3 regions of the Hahella sp. NBU794 genome follow, and region 1 is predicted to be linked to each of the others. Evidence: predicted binding sites of a transcription regulator. Region 1 holds the regulator's gene; each other region holds the start of a gene.

Evidence for each region. The regulator LexA, encoded in region 1, represses DNA repair genes until DNA is damaged. The targets are predictions, from matches to a motif close to TACTGTNTANNTANACAGTA.
Region 2: a site for LexA is predicted at 1,586-1,605, ahead of ACQYWX_RS06015 (PA0069 family radical SAM protein). Genes of this name have one in related genera too.
Region 3: a site for LexA is predicted at 3,369-3,388, ahead of ACQYWX_RS07190 (YebG family protein). Genes of this name have one in related genera too.

The regions. Positions count from the first base shown of each region.
Region 1 is NZ_CP192738.1:4,784,623-4,790,794, forward strand. It holds gene ACQYWX_RS20860 (S1 family peptidase) at 1-491, shown strand, start outside; gene ACQYWX_RS20865 (hypothetical protein) at 486-935, opposite strand; gene ACQYWX_RS20870 (hypothetical protein) at 1,341-1,580, shown strand; gene ACQYWX_RS20875 (collagenase) at 1,636-3,486, opposite strand; gene ACQYWX_RS20880 (NAD(P)H-dependent oxidoreductase) at 3,654-4,235, opposite strand; gene lexA (transcriptional repressor LexA) at 4,490-5,092, shown strand; gene ACQYWX_RS20890 (hypothetical protein) at 5,138-5,383, opposite strand; gene ACQYWX_RS20895 (DUF6586 family protein) at 5,542-6,000, opposite strand.
Region 2 is NZ_CP192738.1:1,341,865-1,348,036, forward strand. It holds gene ACQYWX_RS06010 (acyl-CoA thioesterase) at 1-449, shown strand, start outside; gene ACQYWX_RS06015 (PA0069 family radical SAM protein) at 479-1,570, opposite strand; gene ACQYWX_RS06020 (phospholipase A) at 1,786-2,766, shown strand; gene ACQYWX_RS06025 (transglycosylase SLT domain-containing protein) at 2,935-3,693, shown strand; gene ACQYWX_RS06030 (hypothetical protein) at 3,804-4,067, opposite strand; gene parC (DNA topoisomerase IV subunit A) at 4,243-6,172, shown strand, end outside.
Region 3 is NZ_CP192738.1:1,586,606-1,592,777, reverse strand. It holds gene leuA (2-isopropylmalate synthase) at 1-1,531, shown strand, start outside; gene codA (cytosine deaminase) at 1,717-2,967, shown strand; gene ACQYWX_RS07190 (YebG family protein) at 3,008-3,346, opposite strand; gene ACQYWX_RS07185 (ATP-binding protein) at 3,651-4,829, shown strand; gene ACQYWX_RS07180 (response regulator transcription factor) at 4,901-5,515, shown strand; gene ACQYWX_RS07175 (DUF6683 family protein) at 5,551-6,172, opposite strand, start outside.

The DNA of each region.
Region 1 (6,172 bases):
GTATCAACGATCTGGCGATCGTGCATTATGATCCGGGTTACACGGAGGGTAAGCTGGCGCTTAAGGATATCCCGCTAAACTTCGGTCCAGCTCCAGAAACAGGCGCAGCGCTGTTTTCAGTTGGCTACCCCATTGTTAAAACGCAGAACACCTTGAGGGTCAGCTCCGCTAGATGCCAGCGCAAGCAGCGATCTGGAAAGCTATTGCCCTCGCCCAAATCGCCGGGGTACGACGGTGTGTTATTCGATACGGACTGCCCCGCCTTCTGGGGAAATTCCGGCGCGCCGGTTTTCAGTGCTCGCTACGATGAACAGGGCAATGTAGAGCTAGTATCCCTGGAAGGCGTAATCACGCATACCTTTGACTTGGTTAGTAATGGGGATCTTGATTATCGAAAAATGAAACACGACGCTTTCGGCCCGTATTTGACGTCGAATTATTCGCCGCTTGGTCAGTCCGTACGCCTGAAGGAAATAATGAAGGCTCTATAAGAGTGAGCCTTCTCCCGACGCATCAACAACAAGCCTGGCAATCAAATCCTGCAACGCCTTCGTCTCCTCCCGCCCAGGAAATACGCAAAAACATAGCGTGACGGCAGGGTTTTCATGGAGCTGCAGGTAACCGCCTTCCCCAGGTTGAGTTTCATCGTAGGAGCGATACGTCGGAAACTGCGTAAACCCCGTAATGCCCGGCTGGTACAGTCGATATTGCGCCGCAATGGGTTCAAACTGGGACTCTGCGTGCGCTGCCAGGATGGCGTCATGAAGCATGTTGGCAAGATGGTCGACCTGTTGCTGCAGCGCGGCCAACCTCCTGCCATTCTCCCTCTCCGCACGCTCCAGAGCATCGCCCTCACCTTTCAGGACCTTGAGTCCCACCGTCATTTCAACGTAGACAAAACCGACGATACTGAACCGGGAAACCATTCCACTCATGTCGCCCACGACTCCAACGTTGGATATACGCTTTGCTGAAAGTTGTTCACGAGAAACACCAAGTTAGACGATAACAATCCAGAGCAGGCGACGACATGGAATAGTTTCCGTCAGATCATCAATTCAATAAATTCATGCAACGCTGATAATCACTATAGCTATGATGGCTTCTCATCTAATTATGGGGATCTTTAACCAATCATCCTTTTACAGAGATCTATCGGTCCAATTACTAAGGTGACTCTCCTTGGACGCTTGGTCCGTCCTTGTTACGCCCCCCCCCCACATATGACCTAGGCCATACCCCCTCTTGCCCCGTCATAACAAGACAAATACCATTTCCTTCCAAAAATACAATTGCACTAGCCCTTAGGGCATCATTGAACACAGGTTTAAGGAGTAACAGTGAATCAGACGTCCCCTTCGCAGAAGGTCGTTAACGACTTATTCCGCATCGCGGAGTTGCTGCGTTATACCGAACAGATAACCCCTTACGGGTATGCTTGGCTGATGGAGTTCTGCGCAAATATAGAAGCCAAAGAGGATGAGCAACAATTTGACGCAGCCATCCCCTCAATTCAGTCAATGACCGATATCACCCCAGAGCCTTCTAAGACAGCTCAGTTATCCCGCCGAAACGGCTAACGAAATTTACGAGCACGGATTTATTAATCAATACGCCAGGGATTTGGCTTTTACTTTAAATGCCAGAGGCGGCCTGAAGCTCCTTTTTGATCGTCGTCATCCACTCTGCAAAATCCGCATCCAAGTATTTCGCCTCATCTTTCAACCAGTCCTGGTAATCCTCGTAGCGCCCTTGCCGGAACCACTTCACCAATTGTTCAACATCATCTGGACGTTGTTCGAACATATACCGCACCGCCCAATAACCCCAATGATAAATACGTGACTCATCGCTCTTGTAGTTGGAGTGTATGATATCCGAGAAACGCACCATTTCTGACAAAGCCGCTTCTTCTGCATCTGGATAATGATCCTGTAAGGCAATGTATTCGGCGACGCCTTCGGCCCACCAAACATTATCTTCAATGTACTCCGACTCCAAACCATACATGGTGAATCGCCCGTCCAGATAATGCACAAACTCATGATCCAGATTCAGTATCTGATGCGAGTCTGAGACCTCTTCTGACTGATAAGCCAGCACTCGCGCCTGGTTAGCTTCATCAAAAGGATCGCCCTCATAGAAAACGCCGCCAGCGGTCACTGCATCGGAATCAAACAATAGCCAGCCCAAGTCAACGAATGTGTCTGAATCTTTAAATATGACCATTTCCAGAGTGTCGTTCTGATCCTCAGCAACGGGCTCTCGTTCACTGTTCAGCATCTGGTGAAAGACATCTTCGCGCCGGGACAAAGCCTCACAGGCGGAGTCAAACTGCTCCTCCGTCATGGATTGAGCCCTTATTCTGACCGTCTCGCCACACATGCGCTCTCGGCGCAAAATAACAGTCTCGACGCGCTTTCTATAATCGCAAGCGTTGTAAAGCCTGCAGTTCGACTTATCGTAGTAATCCACTGAGCCGGCCAAAATGCTCCACACATTCGCGGTGTCACGACTCAGGTCATATCTGTTAATCAGGTTACGTATGAAGTGGCCTGTATCATCCCGTATCGTTTTATACTGCAGAAAGCGCCCGAGCTCTTTGACGGCATTCATCAATAGATACTCCCGGCTGCCTACCAACCACGAATCTTTATCAACAATGAAGCGATAAAGCGCGTTAGGAATCTGCGCATCATGAGAGGCGATGTCGACAAAGGCGTCATTGTCATGGCCTTTATAGTAGATATTGAAAAGCTCGTTTAACGCTAAATCATAACGCTCATTGGCGTCGGTCAGCGGGCCCAGTTTCTCTAACCAGGCGACGGACTCATTGACAACCACTCCCTGATTATCAGAAGTGTTTACCAGTTTAAAAGACAACTCCGTCAATCGCGCGCGATCTGCTCCAATGGCGCCTTGAAGAGCATTATTGGTAACTTGAACGACAACTACCGCAACCTGTTTCTGCAACGTCTTTCCATATAGCTTCTTCTTACGCGGGCGGTTTCTTTCCAGCACATATCCCGCATGCAGATATTGAATGAGGTTCGTCAGTTCATAGATATTATCTTCTTGAAAATAAGATGATTCTGAAGTGGCCGCTTGCGCCACGACTGACATGTTGGCTTCTGAGAATACATTGAGAAGAGCTTGTTCCTCCATGAAGACCAAGTCCCTCACACAATCATGATCCATTCCCCATATGGCCAGAACAAATTCGTCACCCGAGAGCCCCGAAAGTCCATCCAAATAGCAGTCAGGCTTACTCTCTTCCTCGTAGTAAGGCTCGTCCTCTTTTGCTCGACTGTATGCCGGCAGCGGCGGAGGCAGTTCTGATAACTTTTCCGGCTGCTCCGAGTTGTGTCGAAAATACTTAAAAAGCTCCCCACCGCCCTTTGACCATGTCATTGCGCTGACAGTGAGAATAAGAAAGACAACGCCAACCACAAAGGGGGCTCTAAACCATCTGTTCGCTGGCGTCATGACGATTCCTGAAGAGATTTACAACTGATATGAAAAGTACGCTGCGGATTATGAGCTTTACCGCACGGGCCATGAAGATATACCGATAGAAGTTATCGGTCTGTCTAAGAAAAGCATCAAATTGTATCAAAGCCGCCAAGCAGATAAGGCAATGACTAAACCAAAGGCTATATCGCTTTACCGCCGTACCTGCGCATTCTATCCAGCCAGTGTTTTCGGGACCGCGAATCAGAATCCTCCACCGCGCCAATCAGCGACGCCTGGACCGGCGAAACGCCACAAATACCCAAGATATTACGTTTTAGACTTTTTAAACTATGCGAACGATAAAACCAGCGATAGACAAACGCAGGCATCCCCATCGTTACGACAATACGCGCTCTGCGCCCTTTCAATAGCCTTTTGGGCCACTTATCGCCACCGCTTACAGCAAACCCCGGCCGTAGCGTCTGCTCCAGGAATGCTTTTAATATCGCAGGAAGATCTCCCATCCATAGCGGATAAACAATAAACAGACATTCGGCCCATTGGATTTCTTTTTGCGCAGCGATAATCGATTCCGGCGGCGGTTGTTCTTCAAACTCCTGCTTTGAACGCAACCAGGGAAAATTCATTGTCGCCACCGCCAGCCTACGCACGTCATGCCCCGCCGCCACCGCGCCGTCTGCATACGCGTCAGCCAAGGCATGACAATACCGGCCTCCCCGTGGATCAGGGTGCCCCTGAATAATCAAAATACGCGCCCCCATAGGCTGCTCCCTGAGAGACTAATCATCTATTTTATATTTTTCTCAATTAACCAAGGCGGGCATTTGTTGCTGATCAATATTCAACAGCTTTACTTGATAAGTGGTCCGTCATGAGAGTTTTCATCTTAATCCTCAGTCACTTAGACATTTTTTCTTTACTTGCCCAAACCATTACTGTATACATAAACAGACATGGATAAACATATAGTATACACAGAATTTTATCAGACCTTTTAGGGTCCCCGGAGGGTGGAGTGATTAAGCTAACCAAGCGCCAGGAGCAGGTTTTACAACTGATTCGCGAGCATATTGAGGAAACGGGTTATCCACCTACCCGGGCGGAGATTTCTAATCGTCTGGGGTTTCGCTCCGCTAACGCTGCGGAAGAGCACCTGAAAGCTCTGGCGAAGAAAGGCGCTATCGAGATGGTTCCCGGCGCCTCTCGCGGCATCAGGTTGCCAGCGACGGAAACGCAAAATCAGGGGATTCCAATTGTCGGTCAGGTTGCAGCGGGCTACCCCATTCTGGCCCAGGAAAATATTGAAGAATATTGCGAACTGCCTCCATCCTTCTTTACTCCTTCCGCCGATTATTTTCTTCGTGTCAAAGGCATGAGCATGAAGGACGTGGGAATACTCGACGGTGATTTACTGGCGGTGCATCGCACGACCGATATCCACAACGGGCAAATTGTGGTTGCGCGCATTGGCGATGAAGTGACTGTAAAGCGCTTTCAGCGTCAAAAAAACAAAGTGCTTTTATTGCCGGAAAACGAAGAGTTTGAGCCAATTGAAGTGAATCTGTCGCAACAACCGCTGGACATCGAAGGACTGGGCGTCGGCGTTATTCGCCGCTAACAGGGAACGAAGCGCCGACTGCCCTTGTATGGGCAGCCGGGGCCTTTAGTGTACGGTTTTCGGCTTTTCTTCCGCCTCAGACTGACGAATCGCCTCTTCCCGCATATCTCCTACCAATTTAATCGCCGCATTAATCATTGCATGCGCAACAGCTGCGTCATTTTCCGCCAGATATGCCTTGGCTTCCTGACCGAAGCTGATTTTCACCAAATGTTCGCTTCCGCCTCCCATGGGTTGCAAAGCGAAATCGCCATTCGGCAATTGAACAATTTCAAAGAAGCTTGATGCCATTTCCAAATCTCCTACTCGTAAGTTCTCACTGAAATGTTTTCCATCGTCCCAACACCCGGGAGCGAACAAATCAGAAAACTAGCCACAGGCGCCTCAATCATTTTCCTAAGCTGTTATCAGTCGAGGCCTGAGAGGGTTTCTTTCATTCAAGCTTACCTCTACCACTCAAAACTGTGCTCTCTCATCTCGTTGATGAACGCCTGCATGGACTCCAGTATCACCACTAACTCCATCACATATGGAGCTGACGTGGCGGCGATAATATTTTCATTTTGCGGCGTTTCATTTTTTCGGGGGCGAGATATGTCCCCAAATTGTTTTAGCAGTTGAGCCAGCCAGGAATCGGGTTGCTCCACCGCCAGCTTCATGCTGATTACTTCTGGCGATTCAACTTCCAACTCTCCTTCCAAGTCAGCGAGCGTCTCAATTTTAACTTTGATGCGACGCTGCTCCGCAAGCTCATTCAAGAAGCCGACATATGCCTGCTGCAGAAAACGCAAAGCCGCCCGTCCGGCGCATTGCTTTTCCGCCACCGTTGAGGATGCATCCCTCCACTGCAACTGCAGCTTGGCGAAAAACAGGTTTTCATTAACATAAGTCAGCCACTTATCGGACATACCTTAACTCATCAACAATTGCTCTTTGTTAGTGTATAGGTTTTTAACCATAAGTTCTTTAATAAAAAATTCCCCTCCGGACTATTTCCTGAGGCGCAATTCCGATTCGTTTAGACGCCTAGATTTCCTACCATTGCTGACTCCCTCGACTCAGGCTTCCGCAAAATGGCGA
Region 2 (6,172 bases), 3.4 Mb from region 1:
GGGAAGCGACGCCAGAAGCGAAGGCCCCTGATCAGTGTATTGAAATGCCCTACATTAAAGGCGTCACGCCCGAGTTTACCCAGCATTTCAACTACTACTACGCCTATGGCAACCTGCCGTTCTCCGGCGTGCAGTCGAGAGAAATGGGTGGCTGGGTGCGCTTCCGCCAGCCGGAACCAGCGATGACTCTGGGGCACATTCTTGGATTGGTGGACGCCTGGCCGCCAGCGACCTTGCCTTGGGTGAAAGCGCCGGCTCCCGCCAGCACGCTGACCTGGTCTATTCAGTTCCCGCAGCCAACGCCATCAATTCAGCCGGATGAGCTGTGTCTGTATAAGGCATACGTTGAGCACGCTTCGGAAGGGTATGCTTATACCCGCTCCAAGTTGTGGAACGCCAAAGGCGAGTTGGTGGCGCTCAGCCAGCAGACCGTAACGGTATTCGGCTAAGCCGTACAGAGCGAGCCATAGGGCTCGCTCTACAAGGAAAACAGATCAATCTGCCTGGATGCCCCTGGCGGGGTGAACAGGTCTGTGCGCAGTGGAGAGTCCCGTCGTAGATTAAGTCCATTGCGCTTGGCGGCGATACTAAAGCGTTGCTCGATCAGGCGGGCGAAGTGTCCCACGCCGCTTTGGCGAGTGCGGAAATCAGACTGATACAGCTCGCCATTTCTGCACTCTCTCAGCAAGTTGAGCGCCTTCTCCTTGCGCAGCGGATAGTGCTGCTGCAGCCAGTTTTCGTAAAGCTCCTTTAACTGATGAGGCAATCGCAACAGGATATAGCCGGCATTGAGTGCGCCGGCGTTGGCGCATTGGGTAACGATATCTTCAATTTCCGGATCGTTGATGCCGGGGATCACCGGAGCCACCATGACGCCAACGGGGATGCCTTCCCGGCGCAAGGTCTCTATCGCTTTGAGACGCGCTTTGGGACTCGCCGCGCGGGGTTCCAGGATATTTTTCAGTTTCACGTCCATGGTGGTGACGCTGATCATGACTTTGACCAGATTCTGAAACGCCAGCTCCCGCAATAGATCAATATCGCGCAGTATGAGGTTGCTCTTGGTGATCAGTGTAACCGGGTGCTTGGTATCCACCATGACATTGAGCAGACTGCGGGTGATTTTTAGTTGCCTTTCGGAGGGCTGATATGGGTCGGTGTTGCCGCCGATAGCAATGGTTTCGCAGCGGTAATTGCGCTGATCCAGAAAGACCCGCAGCTTTTCCGCTGCATTGGTTTTGCAGTAGATCTTGGTTTCAAAGTCGAGGCCCAGCGACAGATCCAGGTACTCATGACTGGGGCGGGCGTAGCAGTAGACGCATCCATGTTCACATCCCTGATAGGGATTGATGGAGTAAGTGAAGGGAATATCGGGGGAATTATTCTTGCTGACAATGGACTGACAGCTTTGCTGGATATATTCCGTTTGCGGGTGCTTCTGATAAGCTTCGTCGTGGACTTCGCTCCACGCGGCGATTTCAGCGGGATCGCTCTCGCTGCGTTGCGGGTGAAAACGATTGTGTGGATTGGTCCCGGTTCCACGCCCTTTGCTTGCTTCGCCGTATTGCATAACCTGCCTCCAAAATACTGTTTAAATGTACAGTATTTTGTTTGGGGACGGCAACAGGAATTTTCTGCGGTATGTTCGGATCGTAATTTCGGGCTCAAACATAAATGATTGTAAGCTTTCGCGTATGATGTTAAATACGCTTTTGCTTCAGTGGGTTAGGAAGAAATGGTGATTTAATGCGTTGGGGATTGTGTCTTTTGTTACTCGGGGCGACGATGGTTTTCGCCGAAGAAAACGAGACGCCTATATTGGCGTGCTATGAGCTGGAGGATGTACAGCAACGCCTGATTTGTTATGACAGCGTAGCCAAATCCCTGGGCAAGGAAGACGATCCCCAAACGGGCGCGGTAGAGGAGCAGAATGATGACCCCCTAGGCGATATCCGGCAACCCAGCGATATCGATAAGCGCCTGGAGTTTGAAACGACTTTCTCCGACAACCGATTCCTCATTATCCCTCACAAGCCCAACTATCTGCTGTTGTATTCCTATGTGGACGACCCCAACGAGATGCCATACAGCCCGACCAGAGAGCCTAGTATGGACCTGGAGAGTCAAAAGCACTCGGAGACTAAGTTCCAGATTAGTTTCAAAGTGCAATTGGCGCGTAACTTTATCCCCGAGCCCATGAGCCTCTGGTTTGCCTATACTCAGGTCTCTTTCTGGCAGTTGTATAACCAGTCACTGTCCGCGCCTTTTCGGGAAACCAATTACGAGCCCGAGCTGATTTTTTTGTTCCGTAATAACCTGAGCCTGTTTGGCTACACCTCTGAGCACTATGTGCTGGGATTGAGTCATCAGTCGAATGGGCGCACCGAGCCGACGTCGCGAAGCTGGAACCGCATCTATACGGCGTTCCTGTTCAATCAGGGAAGTATGACTTTCAGCGTTAAACCCTGGTGGCGACTGCCGGAAAGCGGGGATGACGACGACAACCCCGATATTCACAACTATATGGGGTACGCAGAGTTTGGGGCGACCTATAAGCATAATGAGAACGTGGCCAGTATGCGCCTGTTCAACAACTTCCGCCGCAATGACAACCACACCACGGTGCAACTGTCCTACAGCTTCCCCTTGCAGGGGCGTTTGAAGGGATATATCGAGTATTACGATGGCTATGGCGAGAGTCTGATCGACTATAACCACCGCACGCAAAGGATTGGCTTTGGGGTGTTGCTCACAGACTGGTATTAAACTAAATGTCTGACGAGTCCGCCGGCCCGACGCCATCGCGCCGGCGAGTTTTTTTAATTATTTTGCTTTTGCTTAATTTTCAATAACAAAATACCAACGCGGCTTAAACAGCTTAAATTCCCTCGAAAATTAGAATGGCTCCATACAGATGTGATGGAGAAAGTGGGAATGAAGCAGAAAGTGGTCGCCGCTCATCCTTTAATTGAACAATATATCACGCCACTGTTTATCGCATTTATCGCCGCCTGCATGCTCGGCCTTGTCGTCAGCGCTTGGCGTTTTGGAGGGATGCAGAGCCTGTTTAATGCTCAAACAAGTCACGGGCAGTTACTGCCAGACGCCGACGCTTTGCACGCTGCTTACTATTCTAATGCTGATCCGATTCACGATGCGGATCGCTTTCCGGGTCATGTGCCTCAATACGCTTACGCCAAAGAAGTGCGCAAGGTGGCGGTAGAGCTGGATATGGAAGAACGTCTGCTATACGCCGTCGCCAGAACGGAATCCAGTTTGCGGTCAGACGTGCGTAGCGACAGGGGCGCTATGGGCCTGATGCAGGTGGTGGCGGGAGCGGGTGGCCGTGAAGCCTACAAGCGTCTGTACAAAAAGTCGCGAAACCCTACGGAAAAGGAACTGGCTGACCCTTATACCAATCTCAAGCTGGGCGGCGCTTATCTGAAAATTCTGAGACACCGCTACTTTGGTCAGGTCGAAGATCGGACGGTGCAGACCATGCTGGTGCTGGCGGCCTACAACTGGGGGCCGAGCAATGTACGACGGAAAATCGTCGGAAAATTCCCAGTACAAACTCGTGAGCAAGTGTTAAAAGCGCTGCAGCAGGACGCGCCCACAGAGACATATCAGTACGTCAGAAAAGTGATGCGTTATATGGATGAGTTCGCCAAGCTTTCCGGTCGGCCCGCGTAGGCTTATTGTTTTTAGTCGCCTGCGGTGACTCGGGTTTCCAGCCTGTGGAAAGTAGCGTTAGGGATGAGCGAATAAGCTCTTATTATGAATGAGAGGGCGGATAAATCCGGCTACTGCTTTTTCTTGATGGTTCTTACTGCGGCGATAATGCTCGCCAAAACAATACTGGCGCTTAAGTAGTAAGGCGCCGCCTGCCAATGTCCTGAAATGAGATAATCCATCGCCATCATCACCAGGAACGCGCTCATGCAAAATGGAAACAGGAACGGGGCCAGTTTGGCTCCGAGCACTGGAAATTTTGCTGGAAGCTGCGGAGCGGAAGGCTTGGCTGCGGCCAACTGCTCTTTCTGTTGAACGAAAATTTTGAATAACAAGTTAGCCTCCTTTGTTAAATGGAGTGAGGCGATCTTAGTGATTGCAGACCTTGCTCAAAATGCGTACAAGCCGCTACGTAGCAATGCGAATTTGACTTTATCTTGGGCCAGACCTTGCGTAGAGTACGGGTTTTGACAAATTCGAATGACGAGCTGAGCGAGCATTTAAGAATCTATGAGCATGATGTTTGAAGAGGGGATTGAGCGTCGTCCGCTAAAGGAATATACGGAAAAAGCCTACCTTGATTATTCCATGTACGTCATTCTGGATCGGGCGCTTCCCCATATCGGCGATGGCCTGAAGCCGGTGCAACGGCGCATTGTTTACGCCATGTCCGAACTTGGCCTGAGCGCCGCCTCCAAGCACAAAAAATCCGCCCGTACCGTGGGGGATGTGTTGGGTAAATTCCATCCTCATGGCGACTCCGCCTGTTATGAAGCCATGGTGTTGATGGCGCAGCCTTTTTCCTATCGTTATCCATTGATTGATGGACAAGGCAACTGGGGTTCTGCGGATGACCCCAAATCTTTCGCCGCCATGCGTTACACCGAAGCTCGTCTGGCGAAGTACGCGGAAGTGTTGTTAAGTGAAATCGGTCTGGGCACGGTGGACTGGGTTCCCAACTTTGACGGCAGCCTGGATGAGCCGGCTTTACTGCCTGCGCGTTTGCCCAATCTTCTGCTAAACGGCACCACAGGCATCGCTGTCGGCATGGCGACGGACATTCCTCCCCATAATCTGAGGGAAGTGACGCAAGCCTGTATTCACATGCTGGATCACCCGAAAGCCACAGTGGAAGACCTGTGTGAATATATAGAAGGACCGGACTTCCCGTCTGGTGGTGAAATTGTCACCTCTCGCAGCGATCTGCGTCAGATTTACGAGACGGGACGCGGCTCCGTCAAAATGCGTGCGAAATACACCAAAGAAGGTCAGGACATCGTCGTCACTGAGCTTCCGCACCAAGTGTCCGGCGCTCGCATCATGGAGCAGATCGCCCAGCAAATGCAGGCCAAAAAACTGCCCATGGTGGCGGATCTGCGGGATGAGTCCGATCATGAAAATCCGACTCGACTGGTCATTATTCCTCGCTCCAATCGCATTGACGCAGAGCCTCTGATGGCGCACTTGTTCGCCACCACAGATCTGGAAAAGAACTATCGGGTCAACCTCAACGTAGTGGGCCTGGATGGACGTCCTGCGGTGAAAGACCTGCGTGTGCTGCTGCAGGAATGGCTGACGTTCCGGACGCAGACGGTCAGACGCAGACTGGAGCATCGCTTACAGAAGGTATTGGCGCGCCTGCATATTTTGGAAGGCTTGTTGGTTGCGTTCCTGAATATCGATGAAGTCATCGCGATTATCCGCAGTGAAGACAAGCCCAAACCCGTCCTGATGGAGCGTTTTGGCTTGAGCGACGTGCAGGCCGAGTACGTTCTGGACACCAAATTACGGCAACTGGCCCGCCTGGAAGAAATGAAAATCAGGGCGGAGCAGGATGAGCTGGAAAAAGAGCGTAAGAAACTCGAAGACATCCTGGGTTCAGAAGCCAAACTGCGTAAGCTGGTTAAGACCGAACTGAAGCAGGATATGGAGACGTTTGGCGACGAGCGCCGCTCTCCCATTGTTGAGCGTAAAGAAGCGCAGGCGTTCAGTGAAACTGACTTGATCGCCTCTGAGCCAGTGACGGTGGTGTTGTCAGAGAAGGGCTGGGTGCGGGCCGCCAAAGGTCATGATATCGACGCCGAAGGCCTCAGTTACAAAGCGGGCGACAAGTTCCTCGCCGCCGCCAAGGGGCGCAGTCACCAGAATGCCATTTTTCTTGACGATACTGGACGTTCCTATTGCGTGGCGGCGCATTCATTGCCTTCCGCCAGGGGCCAGGGCGAGCCGCTTACCGGGCGAGTCAATCCGCCTTCCGGCGCGGGCTTTACCCATGTGCTGATGGGGCCGGACTCCATGAAGGTGGTGCTGGCGTCAGACGCGGGCTATGGCTTTGTGGCCAAACTGGAAGATTTGCAATCGAAAAACCGTGCTGGCAAAGCCTTGATTTCCTTGCCGAAAGGCGCGTGCGTATCGCCGCCGATTCTGTTGGAGCGGCAAA
Region 3 (6,172 bases), 3.2 Mb from region 1:
TCAAAAGCAGCGACTGTTCGACCTCTTGGTGAAATGTGGGTTTAAGGAAATCGAAATCGGCTTCCCCGCAGCCAGCCAGCCTGACTTTGATTTCTGCCGCAAGCTGATCGAAGAAAATCGCATTCCGGACGATGTCACTATTCAGGTTCTGACGCAGGCGCGTCCCGAGCTGATCGCACGTACTTATGAAGCGCTGCAGGGCGTCAAACAAGCGATCGTTCATGTTTATAACTCCACCTCCACCGTACAGCGCGAGCAGGTATTCGGGCTGGATCGCGAAGGCATCAAAGCCATTGCGGTAAGCGGAGCCCAGGAAGTGCTGGCGCACGCTGAAAAGCATCCGGAAACCCAGTGGAGTTTTGAGTACTCACCGGAGAGCTTTACCGGCACAGAGCTGGATTTCGCCGTCGAAGTCGTCAACGCCGTGAACGCTGTATGGCGACCAGAAAACGGCCGCAAAGTCATCATCAACCTTCCCGCGACGGTTGAGATGGCGACGCCTAACGTATTCGCCGACCAGATCGAATGGATGTGCGATAACATCCATCAACGGGAACACGTTATTGTCAGCGTGCACACTCACAACGACCGTGGCTGCGGCGTAGCGGCGGCGGAACTGGCGGTAATGGCGGGCGCTGACAGAGTCGAGGGAACCCTGCTGGGCAACGGTGAGCGCACCGGCAACATGGATCTGGTCACCATGGCCATGAACCTGTATTCCCAGGGCATTGATCCCATGCTGGATCTGTCCGATATGTCAGAGATTATCGATACCGTCGAAGCTTGCACTGAGATCAGCACGCACCCGCGCCATCCTTACGCTGGCGACCTGGTCTTCACCGCGTTCTCAGGCAGCCACCAGGATGCGATTCGCAAGTGTCTGCATAAACGTAAAGAGGACGACATCTGGAACGTCGCGTACCTGCCTATCGATCCTTTCGACCTGGGCAGACGCTACGAAGAAGTGGTTCGCATCAACAGCCAGTCCGGCAAAGGCGGCGTCGCCCATGTACTGGAGCGCGACTACAACATCAGTTTGCCGCGCTGGTTGCAGATCGAATTCGCCAAAGTCGTACAGCATGAAGCGGAGTCCGAAGGCGGTGAAATTGACTCCCGCACCATCCATCGCTTGTTTGAGGAGCGCTACCTGAGCACGCCCAAAGGATGGCGGTTGCGCACCTACGATATGCATAGAACTGACGAAGCCGTGCAGGTGCAAATTGAATTCGGCGACGACGCCATTATCTCCGGCATCCGCGGCCAAGGTCATGGCGGCGTGGAGGCGGTGGCCGCCGCGTTGGAGAGTCGCTACCGCATTAGCATCGCCGTAGAGGCTTACGATGAATTCGCGCTTGGCGAAGGCACAGACGCCAACGCCCTCGCCTGCATCAAAGTCATGATCAACGGCGCGCCATTCAGCGCCGCCGCTTTGGCGGAAGACACCACCACCGCTACCCTGCAGGCGCTGTTGTCGACCGTGGGCAGACACGCCCAAATCGCCGCCGACAGCAATCAAAAGGAAGCCGTCTAACTCTATACCCCATTGGGCCCTGCATCAGGGCCCTTTTTTTGTCCCTCTCATACGTCCCATCATTACAACCTCTCACGCCTGTCATTTGATATTGCTAACCCCTGATATTGCTGGAAGCTGTCGACAGTTGCAGGTCATTTACGGAAAATGTCCGCTTCAGAATAAATAATCAGGTGAGTCCCTCAATGAAATACGTCACCAACGTCCGTTTACGCGGCCAGGACGGTTTATACGCCATTCAGATTAACCAGGGCCAGATCAGCGCCATATTGCCCATGGCGGAGCTTCCGCAGTCGGACGTGGAAATTTTGCTGGACGCTGGCGAGCGTCTTGTCAGCGCCCCCTTTGTAGAGCCCCATATCCATCTGGACGCGACAGGCACCGCGGGCGAGCCTAGTTGGAACATGAGCGGCACATTATTTGAGGGCATAGAGCGCTGGTCTGAGCGCAAAGCCATGGTGACCCATGAAGACGTTAAGCAGCGTACGCGCCGCACCCTGAAAATGCTGACCCAATACGGCGTGCAGGCCGTACGCTCTCATGTAGATGTCACCGATCCAACATTGACGGCGCTGGAAGCCCTGCTTGAGATCAAACAGGAAGTAGCGCCCTGGATTGAGCTGCAGCTGGTGGCGTTTCCACAGGAAGGCATTCTTTCCTATCCCAATGGCGTTCAATTGATGGAAAAAGCCGTCGAGATGGGCGTCGATGTGGTTGGCGGCATTCCTCATTTCGAGTTCACCCGCGACTATGGCGTGGAGTCAGTCAAAATCCTTATGGATCTGGCGGAAAAATACGACCGCCTTGTCGACGTGCACTGCGACGAAATAGACGATCCCGGCTCCAGGTTCCTGGAAGTACTGGCGGCGGAAGCATTGAAGCGCGATATGGGGCATCGGGTAACCGCCAGCCACACCACGGCGATGCACTCCTACGACAACGCTTACTGTAGCCGCCTGTTTCGCCTGCTGAAAATGTCACAGATAAACTTTGTATCTTGCCCAACAGAAAGCATTCATTTGCAAGGCAGGTTCGACAACTTCCCCAAACGTCGCGGCGTCACTCGGGTGAAAGAGCTGTTAGAAGCGGGCCTCAATGTCGGCCTCGGTCAAGACTCCATTCAGGACCCATGGTACTCCCTGGGCAATGGCAATCTGCTGCGCACCTTGGACTTCGCGCTGCACATATGCCATATGATGGGCTACGACGACTACCGCAATGCGCTGGACCTGATCAGTCATAACAGCGCCAAAGTGCTGAACATCCAAGATCGTTACGGCGTAGAAGTCGGCAAACCCGCCAACTTCATCCTGCTGGACGGACCTGACGACTATGAAGTCTTGCGCCGCCAAAGCGTGGTGACAGCCTCCATTCGCGCAGGCGACATCATCATGCAACAAACACCGGCGGTGGTGACGCAAAACATTCAGCTTTAGACTGTTTACACCCAAGGGACGCTGACAACGTCCCTTCTCATCAGCCCTTGCCGGCTATCGCCCGCACTTTGCCGCTGTCTTTAACCTTGGCGCTCTCTTTAGTCTCTTCTTCTGCGCTGGGAGCAGGCTCTGGCGACTCTTCAAACAAGACGTCAACCTTGCCTTTGAACGCGGTTGCGAACGCTTCCTTGTGATTAGCGACCAGCATGCCAATTTCTTCCGCCAAACCTTCATTCAAAGAAGTCAGGCGTTGCGCCAGGAAATGAGACACGCCTTCGGCGAGCTCAAGCTTTTTGTCATGATCGTCAGCTTCTTTCTTGGATTTAAACATCTGTTGTGATGGGTCTCTGTCACTCATATACAGGGTCACTACGGCCATTTTGTCGCCTCCTAAAATTAGCCTCTGTATATTCATACAGTTTTAAGATCAGGTCAATAGCGTCACACAAGATTCATCCAAACACAGTAACCACATGAAAATAAAGGCTCAATGAGTAGATTTTTATTGCAAACACAAGAGATAACCAAATGGTAATAGTCCGAATATATGATTGCGCCTCGTCGCGCAAGGCATTTAGGATAACCGCCAGTTTGACGTTCGGATTAAGCGGCATTCTCGCTCATCAGAATTAGGGAATGCGAGGTTTAATCCAGGTATCTGACAGTGCAGGGAGGACAGAAAGATGCTTATGTTAAAAAACAGGCTTGCAGCCAATGCGTATCAGCCTGACATCATTGCGTACAAGGAATCCAAAGCCGCCAACGCCTCCCATGGCGGTGCAAAATATCCACTCTTGAACGCTCTCCCCTATCCTGCCGCCGTGCATTCTCGCCAAGGTGAATTCATCGCCTGTAACACTTTATTTCTACGTGAGTTTAGTGGCGACCAAAAAACGCAATCTCGCCTGACGTCGCATCGCGACTCATTTCTGCAGCTATTTCAACCTGTTGAAAGCAAAGAGGCGCACTTAAAAGGCGACGCGTTTTCGCTGCAAGCGCATCACCCGGAAACCGGCGATTTTTATACGCTAAATAGCGCGCCGTTTCATGATGCCGAAGGCGTGAAATTATTGTTATCGGTGCAGAAAGTGGAAGAGCCGTCGCTACTACTGCTAAGACCTGAAGACATGCACGCCCAGTTGCAGCAAGCCTCCAAAAGCATGTCGATTGGCGAGATGGCGACAGCCTTGACCCATGAACTGAATCAGCCTATCGGCGCAATTCTCAATTACCTTAACGCCGCCAAGCTATTGCTTGAAAAGCATACTGGCGTCGATAAGCCGGAAGAAGCCGTGCAGCTTGCGATTCGACAGGCTCATCAGGCGGCGGCCGTGGTTGCCCGCATACGAAAATTCGTAACGTCGAGAGAGCCGCGCGCAGATGAAATTTCTTTGCGCCAGCTGGCCAGCGGCGTGCTGGAGCTTCTTCAACTCGAAACTCATCGACGCCAAGTGAAGACCCGCCTGCTGATAGCGGCGGACATCCCCAATGTCTGCGTGGATAGAATCATGATCGAGCAAACCCTGGGAAATTTGATTCGCAACGCGCTGGACGCCATGCGCGACACGCCAATCCAAGAACGTGAACTCATTGTGGACGCCCAAGTCATTTCCCAGGACCGGGTTACAGTCAGCGTGACAGATAAAGGCTGCGGCATTCCCCAACATTTCCGCAATCGCCTGTTCACTCCCTTCTTCACGACCAAACCTGATGGCATGGGTGCAGGCCTCGCTATCAGCAAGTCCTTTATCGAACTTCATCACGGAACACTGGAGTTTAAGGATAACCCCGATGGCGGCTCTGTCTTCTCTTTCACTTTGCCTCTAGCCGCAACTGCGACGCCTGTACGCCCTCCTGACTAAGTGACGGCAAGCCGTTAGAAACGCGGCCCTGCAGATTATTTTTGTGGATACATCTTTTCGAAGAGACAAGCATGAACGCAGCACAAATTTTATTAGTAGACGATAACGAAGACTTTCGCCGCTCCACCGTCTGGATGCTGGAAGCGGCCGGCTTACAGGTAGAAGACTTCAACCGGGCCACAGGCCTTTTGGCGAGACTTCAGCAACTGGAAAACGCAGGCATTCCATTGAGCGACAAATGCGTCGTGACCGATCTACGCATGCCTGACATGAATGGATTGGAGCTGATGGAGGAACTACGCGCACGTCGTATTTCCATTCCCGTCGTTCTCATAACCGGACACGCAGACGTCACTTTAGCCGTCAGCGCCATGCGCATGGGCGCAGCGAACTTTCTGGAAAAGCCTTTCGAAAATTCCATTCTGGTGGAAACCGTGAAAAGCGCTATTTCAGAACCCGGGTCCGCATTGCGCAACCCACAGGCGGCCAAGGAAAAGCTGGGACGCTTATCCCCCAGGGAACGCCAGGTGTTGACCCATGTGTGCGCCGGAAAACTGAATAAAACCATTGCGGATATCCTTGGCATTAGCGTGAAAACCGTGGAACTGCATCGCGCCAACATGGCGAGCAAATTGGGGGCTCGTAACGTACAGGATCTGGTCAGACTCTCTCTGGGCTATGAGTAAAAGAACAGAAGGCTGTGCGTCCCTGCACGGCGAAATTACTTACGAGCAACCAAACCGCCTTCAGCGGAAATCGTAACCAGCTCGGGGTGAATTTTGCGCGCCTTGAGATCACGTTTCACATAGTCTTTGACCTCATCCAGCTTCCACCCGGGTGTCCCCGCTTTGGCTTGCTGATAGTCGTTGGCGGCGAATGCGGAATACCAGTACAGCGTCTCCGCCGTAACTTGCTTATCCCGATCGGATAGTCCGGCAAGTGAAGGATTTGTCGCAATCACCTGTCGAAACTGCTTCCATACTGCTCGATCTTCAGCGTCGTTGGTTTCCTGATCATTGAGAATGCTAAAGGATGTGGTGACCCAGGCCGCCATGGCCAGAGCCAAATCATTAGCCTGATAACCGTCTTTCTTCACCGCATCGCCCATCAACTGCATGATGTCGATCTCGGCGAATGCCGCACGCAGTTCAGCCTCTTTATCGGCGGGAACTTTTTTCAGCATTTCTGTGATCATTTTTTCTTTGATCTCAGCACTGACTTCTTTTGATGGGGTGAAGAAAGCGCCCTTTTCAGGCACAGCCCCATTATCGCCGCCAGCGGCTGAAGCCGTATTGTCAGTCTCACTCAGCGCCATTTCAAACGCGGAGTTCATTGAGCCGGCG